Regions from separate parts of the Exiguobacterium sp. s143 genome, predicted to be linked through region 1. Evidence: riboswitches for the same ligand, from Rfam matches in the RefSeq annotation. Region 1 holds a riboswitch; each other region holds the start of a gene.
The links. A riboswitch is a leader RNA that binds a small molecule or an ion and turns the genes downstream of it on or off. The one in region 1 is predicted to bind thiamine pyrophosphate.
Positions count from the first base shown of each region.

Region 1 (5,017 bases):
GTCGAAGTCGTCAGTAAAATCGACATCAACGACATCAAGGCGATGTTGAACAGACCAAGCGGAAGGGATGCTGTCGTGAAGTATAACGCAGCAAGAACGACTGCTTGCACGACGAAGACGAACCGTAAGCGTCCCATCGGATTTTTGCTAGCAATCTTTCCGGCAAGGATGTTACTGAAGATCGAGACGACGCCGTAAGCGAGCAAGATCGGACTGATCCACGTTTTCGCAATCCCAAGTTCTGTTTGCAGAATTGGTACGAGGTACGTGTAGACGACGTAGGTTGCCCCAAACCCAAATGACGGAATGAAGAAGGCGATCAGGATCCGTGGGTTGGCGAGCAATCCGAGCTGTTCCTTAATCGAACCAGAACCCGTCGATTGCTGGACCGGAACGATCTTTAAAACAGCGAGGAACGCGATTATTCCCATGACCGTCGTCAGCCAGAACGTGGCTTCGAAGCCAGCGTGTTGACCAATGAACGTTCCAATCGGGACACCGAGGACGTTCGCGAGTGTGAAACCACCGAAAATGAACGAGACGGCAACACCGCGCTTCGCGACAGGTACACCGTCACTTGCGACGACCATTGCGAGTGAGATCAAGACACCAGTCAGGATGGCTGTCAGAATGCGGGTTGCGAGCAATACTTCGTAACTTGGTGCAAAACTACTGGCAAGATTCAGTAAGACCCAGGCTAGTAAGAGACGTAGGATCAGGCGACGCCGTTCCAGATGACCGGTCATCGACATGACGATCGGCGTACCAATCGCAAAGGAGATGGCAAATGCCGAGACGAGCGTACCGGCTGTTGCGATCGTGATATCAAGGGCTGAGGAGATTTCAGCGAGGATCCCGACGATGACGAATTCGCTTGTTCCGAGAACGAATGTCAGGAGCGACAACGTAGCAATCAAGAGCCAATCGTGTCGACTTAAACGAGTAGTAGGTGACATGGATGATTCCTCAATTCTAGCGCTTACGCGCGAAACTATGAGTAACAGGATAGCATGAAACGATTTCGTCGGGTATCGCAAAGCGAGATTTCGGGAAAAGAACCATTATTCGAAATAGCGTGTGAATTTCCAGGCTTGCTGTTTTTTGCGTATACTACAGAAGAAGACTACTTATAAAGGAGTGGAAACGATGCAAGCGACAGTGACATGGAACAAACAGATGGGGTTTAGTGGACAGACGGAATCAGGGCATCATCTTGCGATGGACGCAGCACCCGAAAACGGTGGTGAAAACCAAGCACCACGACCGACCGAACTCTTGCTACATGCCGTTGCCGGCTGTACTGGAATTGATATCGTCTCGATTTTAGAGAAGATGCGCTTGACGATCACCTATTTCGAAATGGATATCGAAGGAGAACGGGCAGAGGATCATCCGCGGCGTTTTACGTCGATCTCGATTCATTACCGGCTTGAAGGTGATCTCCCGGAAGATAAGGTCCGTCGTGCCATCTCTTTATCAAAGGATAAATATTGTTCGGTCTCGCAATCCCTGAACGCTGAGATTTCCGTCTATTATTCGATTAATGGTGTGCGAAGCGAGGATCCTTTGTGAAGAAAACCGTACTGATCGGTTGTCTGTTGCTTGCAGGGTGTGCACAGGAGACGACGGAACCAACGAAACCATCACAACCGGAAACGAAGCATCCGACAGAAGAAAAGAAACCGAAGCCTGAGCCGACGAAAGAAGAACGACAACAAGCACGATTAAAGCAGCAACTTGAAGCGATGTCGACGTCAGAAAAGATCGATCAACTGCTCTACATCGGAGTCGCCGGCACGGAACTTTCAGCAGCTGACCGGAAACTGTTAAAGACGCATGCGATTGGTGGGGTCTTACTGCTCGGCGGAAACATCACGTCGGAAGAGCAACTCTTGACGTTCACGCGTGCGATTCAAGAGACGAACCAAAAACCGTATGCGTTCGTCGGGATTGATGAAGAAGGCGGACGCGTCAGCCGGGTACCGGATCAACGATTACGTCTACCGACGAGTCAACGGATGGCGCAAGGAGCAGATGAAGTGAAAATGGAAGACGTCGGACGTACGCTCGGACATTTGTCACGTTTTTATGGCTTCAACATGGACTTCGCGCCGGTCCTTGACGTCAACAGTAATCCGAACAATCCGATCATCGGCGACCGTGCGTTAAGTGCTGATCCGAATACCGTCGCGACGCTTGGTACGGCACTGATGCACGGGATGCAGGAGACGGGAACGATTCCGGTCGTCAAACATTTTCCCGGTCACGGCAATACGAGTGTCGATTCCCATGTCGGGCTACCGAAAGTGACGGCATCAAAGGAAGAATTGAAGCGGACGGAGCTGTTACCGTTCCAAGAAGCGATTCAAGAGGGCGCCGAGATGGTGATGGTCGCCCATATTCTCTATCCCGCGTATGACGATATGAATCCGTCCTCGCTCTCAAAGCCGATCTTGACTGACCTCTTGCGTCAACAACTCGGATTCAACGGTGTCATCATCACGGATGATCTCGTCATGGGGGCGATCACGAAACAATATGGTCTCGCAGAAGCGGCACGTCAGTCGCTCGTCAATGGAGCTGATATGGCGATGTTTTCAGAGGCAGGTGCTTACACAAAGGTCCATGCTGAAGTGATGCAAGCCGTCAAAGACAAAACGCTGACGCCGGAGATGCTCGATGCCAAAGTAATGCGCATCCTGAAGCTGAAGCAGACGTATGCCGACAGCCAAGAGCAACAGCGACCAACGAAATCGGAACTGATTCAGCAAGTGGAAGCGCTCAACTAGGACTAGCGAAGCAAAGCGACTCATGCTAGACTAATGGGGCAAGCCAATTAAACACGAAAAGACACTAGGGGAGTCTCCCAGCAGACTGAGACGGAAGTATCCGGACCCTTTGAACCTGATCTAGTTCGTACTAGCGGAGGGAAGTGGCTCGAAACCTTAGATATCCTTAGCGCTTCAGCGCATTTTCGGACCACTCCCTTCAACATCGGGAGTGGTCCTTTTTCGTATGGAAAGGAAGAACATGATGCGTCTACATCTGATTTCGACAGGATCCATCCATCCGATTGACGAAATAAAGACTTTTCAATCGCTTCAACCTTATACGGATCAGCTACATCTACGTGAACCGAACTTGTCAGCAGCAGAATTACTTGATCTGATTGACGCACTCCTTGCGCATGGTTATTCGCTTGATCAGTTAACCGTTCATGACCGGGTCGATGTCGCCCATGTCGCCGGCATCGGTGTGCAGTTGACGCGCCGTTCCTTGCGTGTCCGCGATGTGCGACGTCATTTTCCGGACCTCGTCATCGGGAAATCCGTTCATTCACTAGCAGAGGCACTAGCAGCAGAAGCGGAAGGAGCCGACCGACTGCTGTACGGTCATATTTATTCGACAGCGTCGAAGCCGAACATGCCACCACGAGGGATTGACGCCTTGAAGCAAGTCGTCACCTTCACGACGAAACCAGTCATTGCAATCGGCGGGATCACACCAGAACGCATGCCTGAAATCGCAGCGACCAGGGCAACCGGAATCGCTGTCTTATCGGGTATTCTCGGTCAATCGGATCCACTCGCCGCCGTCAAGCGTTACCAGGGGGTTCGCGTATGACGGATCACATCATCATCGGCGGCGGAGTCATCGGGTTGACGCTTGCTTACGGTCTCGCCTGTCAGAATGAATCCGTCGTCGTCTTAGAACGTGGAACATGCGGACAAGGGACAAGCCGAGCGGCTGCCGGGATGCTTGCGACGGACATCGAGCTGAGAGCAGAATTGCATGCACTTGCCGCGCGAAGTCGTCGTCTGTATCCACTGCTTGCACGTCGTCTCGAGCGAGAGACAGGCATCGATTGTGGGTACCGGGAACAACCGTTTTTGTTAAAACGTAAAGGACGCGAGCATCTGTTTCCAGCTGTCGGTCAAATCGATCCACGACGACTGACGACTGCATTGATGTATGCCTTACACGCACGTGGCATATCGATTGAAGAACAGGTAGATGTCACACGCATCGAAGAGAGCGATGACTTCATCAAGGTCGAGTCGAACGCGGGAACGTGGACCGGACGAACAGTGACGGTCGCTGCCGGACGCGGGTCGCAAGCCTTGCTCGATACAGCCGGCATTTCGATCGCGACATATGGGGTCAAAGGGGAATGTCTCGCCGTCCGTCTCGCGGGTCAGCCGTTACGCTCGATCCTGTTTGATGACGCCGTCTACCTCGTTCCGAAAGCAGACGGTCGGATTTTGATCGGTGCGACCGAACTGCCGCACGACGAGACGATCGGTGTCAGTGTCGCAGGGGTCACGTCATTGCTTCAAGCAGCAGAACGACTGTATCCACCGATTCGTGACGCGGTCATCGAAGAAGTCTGGTCCGGTATACGACCACAAACGGCGTCCGGCTTGCCATATATCGGAGTCGCCGATTCATCCCGTCGGATCTTCCTAGCGACGGGGCATCATCGGCATGGCATATTACTCGCACCGGCGACAGCGGAAGTCTTGGCAAATACATTACGGTTGATTCAGAAGGAGGAAGTCCGATGAACATTACGATTAACGGCAATGACCACACGATCGATCAGATTGAAACGATCGAGGACATGCTCACACAACTCGGCTTAGGGGAAAAGCTCGTCATCGTCGAACAGAATCGACAAATTATCGATCGCATGGCGTATGGTCAGACAGTCGTTCGGGACAATGACACATTTGAAATCGTTCATTTCGTAGGAGGAGGATAAACATGCTGAAAATTGGAGAAAAGACATTTGAATCACGGTTATTACTCGGAACAGGGAAATATACGGATGCTACGGTACAGCAAGAAGCAATCGATGCGTCCGCTTCACAAATTTTGACATTCGCCGTCCGTCGGCTCGATATTTTCGACAAACAACAAGCGAATTTCTTGGAGTCACTTGATTTAGCGAAGTACGATCTACTACCGAACACGGCCGGAGCGAAGACAGCGGAAGAAGCTGTCCGACTTGCGAAGC
Region 1 is NZ_JACSMX010000002.1:519,547-524,563, forward strand. It holds gene KNQ03_RS10880 (MFS transporter) at 1-956, opposite strand, end outside; gene KNQ03_RS10885 (OsmC family protein) at 1,147-1,572, shown strand; gene nagZ (beta-N-acetylhexosaminidase) at 1,569-2,789, shown strand; TPP riboswitch at 2,846-2,948, shown strand; gene KNQ03_RS10895 (thiamine phosphate synthase) at 3,031-3,624, shown strand; gene KNQ03_RS10900 (FAD-dependent oxidoreductase) at 3,621-4,565, shown strand; gene thiS (sulfur carrier protein ThiS) at 4,562-4,762, shown strand; gene KNQ03_RS10910 (thiazole synthase) at 4,765-5,017, shown strand, end outside.

Region 2 (5,017 bases), on a different contig from region 1:
TTCTTCGATCAAATGTGGAAGAAAGCGGATCCCGGCAAGAAATCCGTACGCGAAGCGAGGCGACACCTTTGCTTGGTGAATCAAGCTCATCACGAACCGGGTCGCATCGGTCGTCGTGACGAAAGCGAAACTTAAGCAGACGAACGTTGCCATCCGTAAGGCAAGTAACCAGCCGTGCATGACACTTTCCGATGTGACATGAAACCAACCAAACGACCATAGAGGATTCGTTCCTTTGCCGAAGGCTGCCATCATCCAGAACGTCAATAAGAATAATAGACTGTAAGGTGCGAGTCGTTTCAAGAAATCGCGAGGACCCCACCCGGAGAGGAGTAGCATCGCGATAGCAAAACTCAGGAACACCAACGTCTTGACCCAGTCGTTCGTTGCAATTAAGGCAAACATGATCAAAAACAATCCGCTCCCCTTGATGACAGGATTGAGTTTAGCGAACGGTGACGCGTTTGTCTGCATGGCGCTTCACCTCCTGGAATTGGTACGAAAGTGGACGTTGTAGCTGACAGCGTTCGAGTAACGGAACGTCAGCGAATAACTCGCTCGGACGCCCGTCAAAAGCAATCCGCCCTTGCTCCATGACGAGGACACGATCCGCGTATCGGGCGACGAGTTCCATATCGTGTGTTGCCATGACGAGCGTCGTTCCGTTCTGTTGTTCCGTCAACAACTGTTCCATGAGCCGGCGTGTCGTCAATCCATCCTGTCCGAACGTCGGTTCATCGAGCAACAACACATCCTTCGACTGCCCGAGCATCGTCGCGACGCTGAGCCGTCGTTGTTGCCCCGTACTAAGCGCAAGCGGTGACTGCTGTTTGACAGATGCGAGTTCCAGTCGTTCGAGCAACGCTGTGCGCTCATCACTCGTAGCTGCCCGGTGACTCCAGTCGATTTCCGCTTCGACTGTCAGTTTGAGAAACTGCAGATCCGGTTGTTGAAAGACATAGCCAACGTGCTCATAAAAGCGTCGCCGGGAGTAACGCTGAGCCGGACGTTCTTGGAACCGATATGTTCCTTGATGCGAGAGCAACCGACCGAGTGTTGCAAGCAACGTACTTTTCCCGGATCCGTTTGCCCCGAGCAGCATCACCCATTCTCCCGTCTTCAGGGAAAATGTCGCATCGGTCAGCGAGTAAGGGGCTTTCGTCGATAATGCAGCGACGTGTAACAAGGCAGTGCCTGCTGTAGCGACTGGAGGAAGCACGTGAAGTCGCGCTGCTTGTGGTCCATCTATGGGTAACGTCTCTAACGTGTACGGATACAAAGAGGGAACAGCGATCCCTTTCGATTGAAGCTCTGTATACGCCTGCGGGAACAAATCCTGCGGATGCGCCGTCGCAGTCACCGATCCGTCTTCAAGTAAGATGATCTGATCGACATACGGCAAACAGACATCGAGTTGGTGTTCAATCAAGACGATTTTTAAATCATGTTCTTTCTGAATCCGAAAGATCAACGCCATCAGCTCGTGTTGCCCAATCGGGTCAATCTGAGCCGTTGGTTCATCGAGTAATAGAATCGTCGGCTCGAGCGCTAGGACCGCGGCGAGTGCGAGGCGCTGTTTCATCCCCCCGGATAGACTCGCGATCGGTGTCGAGAAGGGGAGAGGGAGACCAACAAGTGTGAGTAAGTGTTCAATTCGTCCCTCCATCTCCGCACGCGGAATCGACCGGTTTTCTAAGCTAAAAGCGATTTCGCGTCCGATCGTTTCCATGCAGAACTGTTCTTCTGGATTTTGGAATAAGACTCCGACCGAACCGGACCGGGTAACGGTTCCAGTCTGTTCGACTTCGATCGTCTCCGGTGTCAGTCCGGCTAAGGCATGAAGTAGTGTCGTCTTGCCACTCCCGCTTCGTCCGAGCAGAAGGGTCGTTCCTTGCTCGATTGATAGCGATACATGATTGAGCACCGATTTCATCTGACCGGGATAGCGGATGCTGAGATCGTCGACAGTAATCATGCGACTTCCCGTTTCGCACGTCCTGCCGCAAACCCGTTCAAGACACCGGTCGCAACAAGGCGACGGACGAGAATCGCTGCAAGCAAGCCGCCGAGTAATGCGCCACTAATCAATTGTAAGCCAGTTGTTGCAAGTAACGTCGTCGTCGTGTAGTAACCGAATCCGTTCGCAATCAGACTATAGACAATGCTACCAATCGCGGCTCCAACACCCGATAACATCAATGTCCATGTGTCATAACGGCGATAACGCGTCATCGCAAAGACGAGTTCCGCACCAAGCCCTTGGCATACCCCGATGAGAAGAGCCGATAAACCAAAGTGACTACCCGTGAACAGCTCGACGGCTGCCGCGACGATTTCCGCGATGAGAGCGGCACCTGGTTTTTGAATGATGGCTGCGACGAGCGGGCTCGCGATGATCCAGATCCCAAACATCCAGTTGGCACCGACAGGTCCGAAGATCGCAGACATCGGTAACCAGAGTGTTGACCAACCAAGATAGATGACCCCGCAAGCGACGGCGAGCATCATCATGACCATGATTTCTTTCATTTTCCAGTGTTGCATTAGGTACGTCCTCCTTAGAATGGGGGAGACGCCAAAAAAGACCGCCCTCCGTAAAAAAGAGAGCGGTCCTCAGAAAAACTGCGCGCAGCAGGAGTCATTGGATGTGATCGCTCCACTTTCCTACGCTAGTATGAACTAGATCAGGTTCGAAGGGTCCGAAGTGAATCGTCTCAGCCAAATGGGCTCCCCTAGTGGATATGGTAATAGGTGATACGCTGTTCACTTTAGGCAATCTTCTGTCTATTGTCAAGACACAAAAAAACGATACGCCACGAAGGGCGTATCGTCAAACGACTTATTTGTTGTCTTCGTTCTCTTCTTTTGCTTCTTCTGAAGACTCTTCCGTAGCTTCCGCTTCGTTGTCTTCACCAGCTTCCGCTTGTGCCTCAGCTTCTGCTTCTTCGATTTCCTCAAGCTCTTGTTCAAGCGTTGATTCGACGACAGCTGCGACTTGAATGTCGCCTTCTGTGACGATACGGAAATCTTTTTGTTCTGGAAGATCAGCAACAGAAATCGAATCGCCGATTTCGAGGTTCGTGACGTCGACTTCGACGTTCTCTGGTAATTTATCTGGTGTAGCTGCGACTGTTACTTTAAAGAGTGTCTGTGACAGGAATCCACCGACTTTAGCGCCAGCTGCTTCGCCGACGAGTACGACGTCTGCTTCGACTTCTGTCTCTTCATCCATTTTAACGGCGATGAATTCAACGTGATCGACAGTTGGTGTGAAGACATCCATATCACGACGGTTGATCAAGACGTTAATATTTTTACCGTCGAGTTTCAGTGAAATCAAGACGTTCTCACCGTTTTCTCGAACGATTTTAAGCAATTCTTTTTCTTCGAATGCGATTGGTGTACTTTCCACTTTGTAACCATACACGACACCAAGAGCTTTTCCTTCATGACGTAATTGTTTACGGAGTGAGCGTGGACGTACCTCGCGTTTTTCGGCTGTTAATTTAACTGACATGTTCATTTCCCCCTTGAATTTGGTATAGCCCTCAAAAGGTAATGAAAGTAGGAGCAGGACAAGTCCTGAACAATTTAAATATGCTAAGACAATCGGTTTCAGACTCTTTTGAATCTGACGCTTTCGTGACTTTGCATTTCTCTCCCAGGTCATTACGCTGATATTGAGAAACATGTGTGAGTAAGTCACCGTTTGATGCGGTGCTAGTGAGTTTATACCCCTATGTTTTAAATCCTTAAACCTCTAATTTTTATTTTTTAAAGTCGAAAGACCTCCAAACCGCTTGAAATCAAGGGTTGAGAGGTCTTTCGTTTTTTTCATTTTTTATGGTGATGCGTTGGTTTTCACGAACCAACACGCGGATGAGACGTTCGATGTGCCGCATCGTCGTCTGTCCCATCGTTGAAATTTGGAGCCATTGATTACGGACGAGATAGTCGCTTTCATATTGAACATGATAGCCCTGGATCCGGAGAGCGTCTCCTAAAGCGGTTGCCGACGGATGGACGATCGTCAGAATTCCCGGCGCTTGTGCTTCTTGCGTCGCAAGAAGGTTAAAACCAGTCGCGCGAACGGCTTGTTCGAGATAGGTCATCTTGATGGCGGCTTGATCGAGATCAATGGCATCGAGCGCTGCCTGACAAGCCAGCAACAAGTTCGATGAGCCGGAAAAGGCGACGCCTTCCGCATAGAGTCCGAGGTCCAGATAACGTGGAATTCGTGGAGAAGGTAGGATGCTGTCTGTATGACCGATGAACGCAAGACCCGGTAAACCACCAATTGCCTTTCCGGAGACGGTCGTGACGAATCTGCAACCGGCGTACGAGAAACGTCCGGTCCCGACGGCGCTGATCGCATCGACGATGAGTGCGGTTCGTTGATCTAATAGCGCTTTTACCGCATCGAGATCGTAGAGAACGCCCGTAGACGTCTCACAATGCGTCAACCAAATCCAGTCGTACTCCGTTTGATGCAGTTGGCTTGCGAGTTGTTCTAAGTCGATCGGGTGACCGGACGGAAGCAGGTGGATATCAAACGACTTCCCGGCTCGTGCCGCGTGATCGATCAAGCGTTGACCGAACTCGCCACCGTTTAGGATCAATCCATGTCCACTGAGTTGTTGTGCGACGATATCGTTGGCGAGCGTACCACTGCCGACAGCCATCGAGACATGTGGCAAATCCAGCAACTGACACATTCGGTCCCGTAAATCTTGATCGAGCTGACGCATCGATGCCGTCCGATGCGGACGCGGTGCTTGTTGTGCCGCTTGGCGGACTGTTGGTGCAACCTCGACTGGACCGGCTAGAAAATGCAGAGGACGTAAAACGTCCGCGATGACGGATCGTTCATATGTTGCGCGCGACAACAACATCGGTACGAACTGGGCATCGCCACTACCGAGCGTTGCTGCGATTGGTGTGAAGCCGAACCGCGCATATAGTTTAGCTTCCCGTGTCGTACCACTGATATAGACATGATCAATCGTTTCCCGCTCCA
Region 2 is NZ_JACSMX010000001.1:293,650-298,666, reverse strand. It holds gene KNQ03_RS01705 (energy-coupling factor transporter transmembrane component T family protein) at 1-474, opposite strand, end outside; gene KNQ03_RS01700 (ABC transporter ATP-binding protein) at 446-1,975, opposite strand; gene KNQ03_RS01695 (ECF transporter S component) at 1,972-2,544, opposite strand; TPP riboswitch at 2,645-2,744, opposite strand; gene KNQ03_RS01690 (50S ribosomal protein L25/general stress protein Ctc) at 2,840-3,517, opposite strand; gene KNQ03_RS01685 (GNAT family N-acetyltransferase) at 3,807-5,017, opposite strand, start outside.
Region 2: another riboswitch for thiamine pyrophosphate. It lies ahead of KNQ03_RS01695 (ECF transporter S component); the one in region 1 lies ahead of KNQ03_RS10895 (thiamine phosphate synthase).

Region 3 (5,017 bases), on a different contig from region 1:
ATCAACTGAATGGACCTTTGACGTTTGGCGATGCGACCAACTACTTCAAGTACATGATTGCCATCGGTATCATGTTCACGATTCTATATGCCTTTCAAATTTGGTACCGCGATTGGTATGGCGAGTCCAAGTACATCTACCGTTTATTGATGCTACCGGGTAAACGCATCACAATCCTCTTATCCAAACTGACAACAGTATTGGTATTTGTATGTGGTTTCATGGGCATCCAGTGGATCACGATTCTTCTAAGTCGTCGACTCTACGAATGGTTACTCCCGGAACATTTACAAGCAGCGTCCAAAATCATCGGGGAGTCAGCTGCGTTGAACATGCTCTATACCTTCAATGTGATCGATACATTCGTCATTCTAGCGCTCGCACTCTTCGTCATCACGATGGTCTTCTTGTTCGTCTTGACGGAGCGGTCCTATCAAAAAGGGAAAGCTTTGCTGACGATCGCAAAGGATGTAGCGCTCTTGATCGTACCATTCATTGCATTACGTTACTTATTTGATTTGACTAGCATTCTCATTCCTAATCAACAGGTATTCGTCTATCTTTCCTTTATTCTCATCTATTTTATATATATAAGTTGGAAATGTGTTCGACTACTGAACCATAAAGTATCTATTTAATCATTAGAAGGAGGAAGTCATGAGACGATATAAGGAAATGATCATCGTAGGAAGCATTGCTGGCGTCACCTTACTCAGTTATTTTGGTTACGCTGCAAGCATTAAAGGATCGGATTATGAAGTCGAGAGTATACGAAAAGAAAATGCAGAAGCTCTTAAAAAAGTAAACATCGAGATTGAAAATGGAGACATCAAGCCTACTCAATACAATATCCAATTGGACGGTCAAATTCATAGTGAGTCGCAGAACTATATCACAGGGTTGTTCAATAGCTATGCTGCAGACTTCCCTGCTGATTTCTATCGCTTTCTTTCTAAGGAAGACGTATTTACTAGTGAAATGGGCTCGCGAACATACGGAATTGAAGTAAAGGCATCTCAGTTGAACTATCATTCTTATGACAGAAGTACACAGAAACAGTTTAAAAAGACGCTTTCTCATCGTTTAACGGTACCGGATCGTGAAATGGCTGACATCCGTGTCTTCCATCAAGACGGCATGAACGTATACGTCCAACGGGATGATCATGGAGCAAAGGAAAAATCGACGGTGTTATTACTCAATCTTGCAAAAGGAAAAGTAGAGACGCTTCAATCCAAGCAACTTAAGACTAATCAAGAACGTCATTATGTGGCAGTGAACGACTATGGAATTGTCTATCGTGAAATCGCATATGATGCAGAAGGGGTAGAAAAAGATAGCGCTTATTATCTAGATAACGGCAAAGGCATCAAACGAATCAAAGCACTTGATACGTATGCCTCTGAAGGAAACTTTAATGCTGATGAAAATAGCCAATCACTGATCGCTTACGGTACGTTTGATTCAGAAAAAAGTAAAAGCATCAAATGGAGTACCTATGACTTTAAGACGAATCAAGTCAAGCAACATAAAGTGGAAGGGCAGCATGCTTACCGCTTCAATGGCTCCTATACGATGATTGCGCAGGGAAAGCTATACCATATCGCTAATATCAATGATTCGGATTTCCAAGTCACAGTAGTCGATACGAAAAATGAATCGATTTCGTATCAAGGAATCATCAAAGATAAAAATGCTAAAAAGAATCGTTTGGTACAGGATGTCACTGTATCGGAGTAATCGTGATGGACTCATGATTCACCTCGTTTACTCGCTTCTTAGAATACTAGAAATGAAGAATCATTGACAGGGGTTTTCAAGACCACTACAGTAAAGATAACTTAAATAGAATCACTAGGGGTGTTAATAAACTGAGATGAGTAGCTACTCAAACCCTTTGAACCTGAACTAGGTCGTACTAGCGTAGGGAAGTGTAAACTCTGATGAACAAGCGGAGACGATGATATCGTTCTTTGCTATGTGATTATTTAGACGTGCGCAACTTTCCTTTTGGAGAGTTGCGTTTTTTGTTTACTACTTCGCTATTTAAGTTGCAAAAATGGATGAGGGAGTGGACAAGAATGAGCAGAACAGTATTAGTGACAGGAAGTAGTCGAGGACTTGGGGCGACGATTGCAAGGGTGTTAGTACAAAACGGATTTAAAGTGGTGATCAATTACTTTAAAAGCAAGGATGCGGCAGAACAACTTGTGAGCGAACTGGGAGTAGAGAATGCAATTGCCTTGTATGCAGATGTCACGAAGCGGGAAGATGTCGAGAGCATGATGCAATCCGCAACAGCACATTATGGTCAAATCGATGTTGTCGTGAATAATGCGTTAGTAGACTTCAAATTTGATCCGGTTGCGCAAAAATCGTTTATCGATTTAGAGTGGGAAGATTATCAAAATCAACTGGATGGAACACTTAAAGCAGCGTTTCACATCATTCAAAGTATTTTGCCACAATTTATAGAACGACATAGCGGTAGTATCATCAGCATTGGAACAAACCTCTATCAAAACCCAGTCGTTCCTTATCATGAATACACAACAGCAAAAGCAGGCTTAATAGGATTTACTCGCAATCTGGCCGCAGAACTAGGTCAATATGGCATAAACGTGAATCTCGTCTCCGGTGGATTGTTGAAAGTAACAGATGCGAGTGCTGTGACAACCGCTGAAGTATTCGACTTAATTGCCCAATCGACCCCATTGAAAAGAGTGACGAGTCCAGAAGAAGTAGCGCAAATGGTCGCCTTCCTGGCATCAGAAGCAGCATCTGGGATTACGGGTCAAAACGTAACGGTCGATGGTGGGTTAACGATGAATTGAAGCGGGCGTTTTAAAAGATTCTCAGCTTGTCAGAGAAGGGATTCGTGAACAGCAGATGACGAATAAAAATCAGTTAAATATCGGCGTTTTGTTATATGGATGTGGTCATCATCAAGCCGCATGGTTAATGCCTGATTCCGCGATTAAAGAGATCGGAGAGAGCCGCTATTATCAGCGTTTGGCTCAAATAGCGGAAGCTGGATGTTTGGATGCAGTATTTTTTGCGGACAATCAATCCTTTCCGGCTAATAATCCAACTGATTTACCTGCCTTTTGGTTGGACCCTTTAGTCAATTTAACGGCTATTTCTCAAGTGACCGACCATATCGGGTTAGTCTCCACGATATCGAGTACGTTCTCCAATCCATATACAGCAGCCAGGCAACTCCTAAGTCTCGAACATGTGACGAAGGGACGAGTAGGCTGGAACCTAGTGACGTCGATGACAGATTGGGAAGCGTTAAACCACGGGATGAAGACACTACCTCCGAGGAATGAACGGTACAACAAGGCGGAAGAATTTGCGAGTTTGATGGAAAAGCTATTTTTATCGTGGGACCAAGCGGCTTTTCTCGCAGATCGATCAACTAATCGATTGATTGTCCCTGAACGGATACAGGCTATCGATCATTCTGGAACCTATTTTAGGGTAAAAGGTCCTTTGTCTACGCCGCGTAGTCCCCAAGGAAAGCCAGTAGCGATGCAAGCGGGGGCTTCTGAACAAGGGATTGCCCTTGCAGCAAAACATGCGGACGCCGTGTATTCTGTGTCATGGAATTTTAGACAAGCGAAAGTGTTTCGTGAAAAACTGCAGAGACAAATTGAACAAACTAATTCACCAAATCGTAAGATTAAGATATACCCAGGCTTAGTGACCTATGTTGGAAAAACGCGAGAAGAGGCACTGGCAAAAAAAGCAGAACTTGATGAAAAATTACCGATTGAAAATGCGTTAAACCAATTGAGTTTCTTTTTGCAGCAGGACTGCTCCACATGGGATTTCGAAGCAAAAATTCCGATCTTACCATCAATTGAAGAATTTTCAGGTCCCATTGGACGCTATCAAACGATTTTAGAGATCATCGATGATTCAGATCCGACGCTAAAAGAACTGTTAGGCTATTTAGCAGCCGGAGGGGGACATCTGACATTGATTGGTACTCCGGAAGAAATTGTGGATCAGATGGAATTTTGGTTTAACGAGGGAGTGGCAGATGGCTTCAACTTGATGCCACCGTCACTACCGTCAAGTTTAGAAGATTTTGTAGACATGATTGTTCCTGAGTTACAAAGAAGAGGATTATTTAAAGACACCTACAAAGGAACGACACTTCGAGAACATCTAGGTTTAACAAAAGTCGAGTAACCTTTAAAACATATTATTTTGATAAAGAAAGTAGCGGTAAACTCTTCAACATACTAAAGCTTTATGTAGCATAGGCTGGTTTTAACATTTGTACAAACAAACCACTTTTAAGAACTTGCATTATTTCTGATTTAAAATGTGGATCATATTTGTAGAGGATCAACATCTGGTTACTTTTAGAGTACCTGTGTTGATCCTCTTTTTATTTAATTAAAAAAATGAATGAGATGACGCTATACAAAAGGCTATTCATAAAGTTGGCATAATTAATAAATCCATATCCGGTGACTCAACCCTTGTAAATTTAGACCTCTAAGACAATGAAAAGACATTCTCAAAGTAACCACTATTAATTTTATTGGATTCATCCTTGGTACACAATAATAGTTACCTTAAGGTTTCTATGAAACAAAAAAGTGCGTACTGTTATTTCGATTTAGAAAGAATAATACTAAATAGGCAAGTAAGACAAACACATAAGTGGAGGAGTAAATATGATTAAACATTTACAAGATACAATCGAGTTGAACAACGGACTAAAAATGCCCGGTATGGGTCTAGGCGTTTTTCAAGTGGCGAATGATGCTACTGCTGAAATGGTAAAAGAGGCTATTGAAGTGGGGTATCGAAGTATCGATACTGCCTCTATCTATGGCAACGAATCAGGTGTAGGGATGGGAATCAAACAAGCCCTCGCATCTACTGATTTACAGCGTGAAGATTTGTTCATTACATCAAAAGTGTGGAATGATGGACTAAATTATGATGAAACTAAGAGAGCTTATGAAGAGAGTCTAAACGAACTCGGACTAGATTA
Region 3 is NZ_JACSMX010000006.1:27,359-32,375, forward strand. It holds gene KNQ03_RS15350 (hypothetical protein) at 1-638, shown strand, start outside; gene KNQ03_RS15355 (hypothetical protein) at 658-1,740, shown strand; TPP riboswitch at 1,847-1,947, shown strand; gene KNQ03_RS15360 (3-oxoacyl-ACP reductase) at 2,082-2,834, shown strand; gene KNQ03_RS15365 (LLM class flavin-dependent oxidoreductase) at 2,890-4,200, shown strand; gene KNQ03_RS15370 (aldo/keto reductase) at 4,695-5,017, shown strand, end outside.
Region 3: another riboswitch for thiamine pyrophosphate. It lies ahead of KNQ03_RS15360 (3-oxoacyl-ACP reductase); the one in region 1 lies ahead of KNQ03_RS10895 (thiamine phosphate synthase).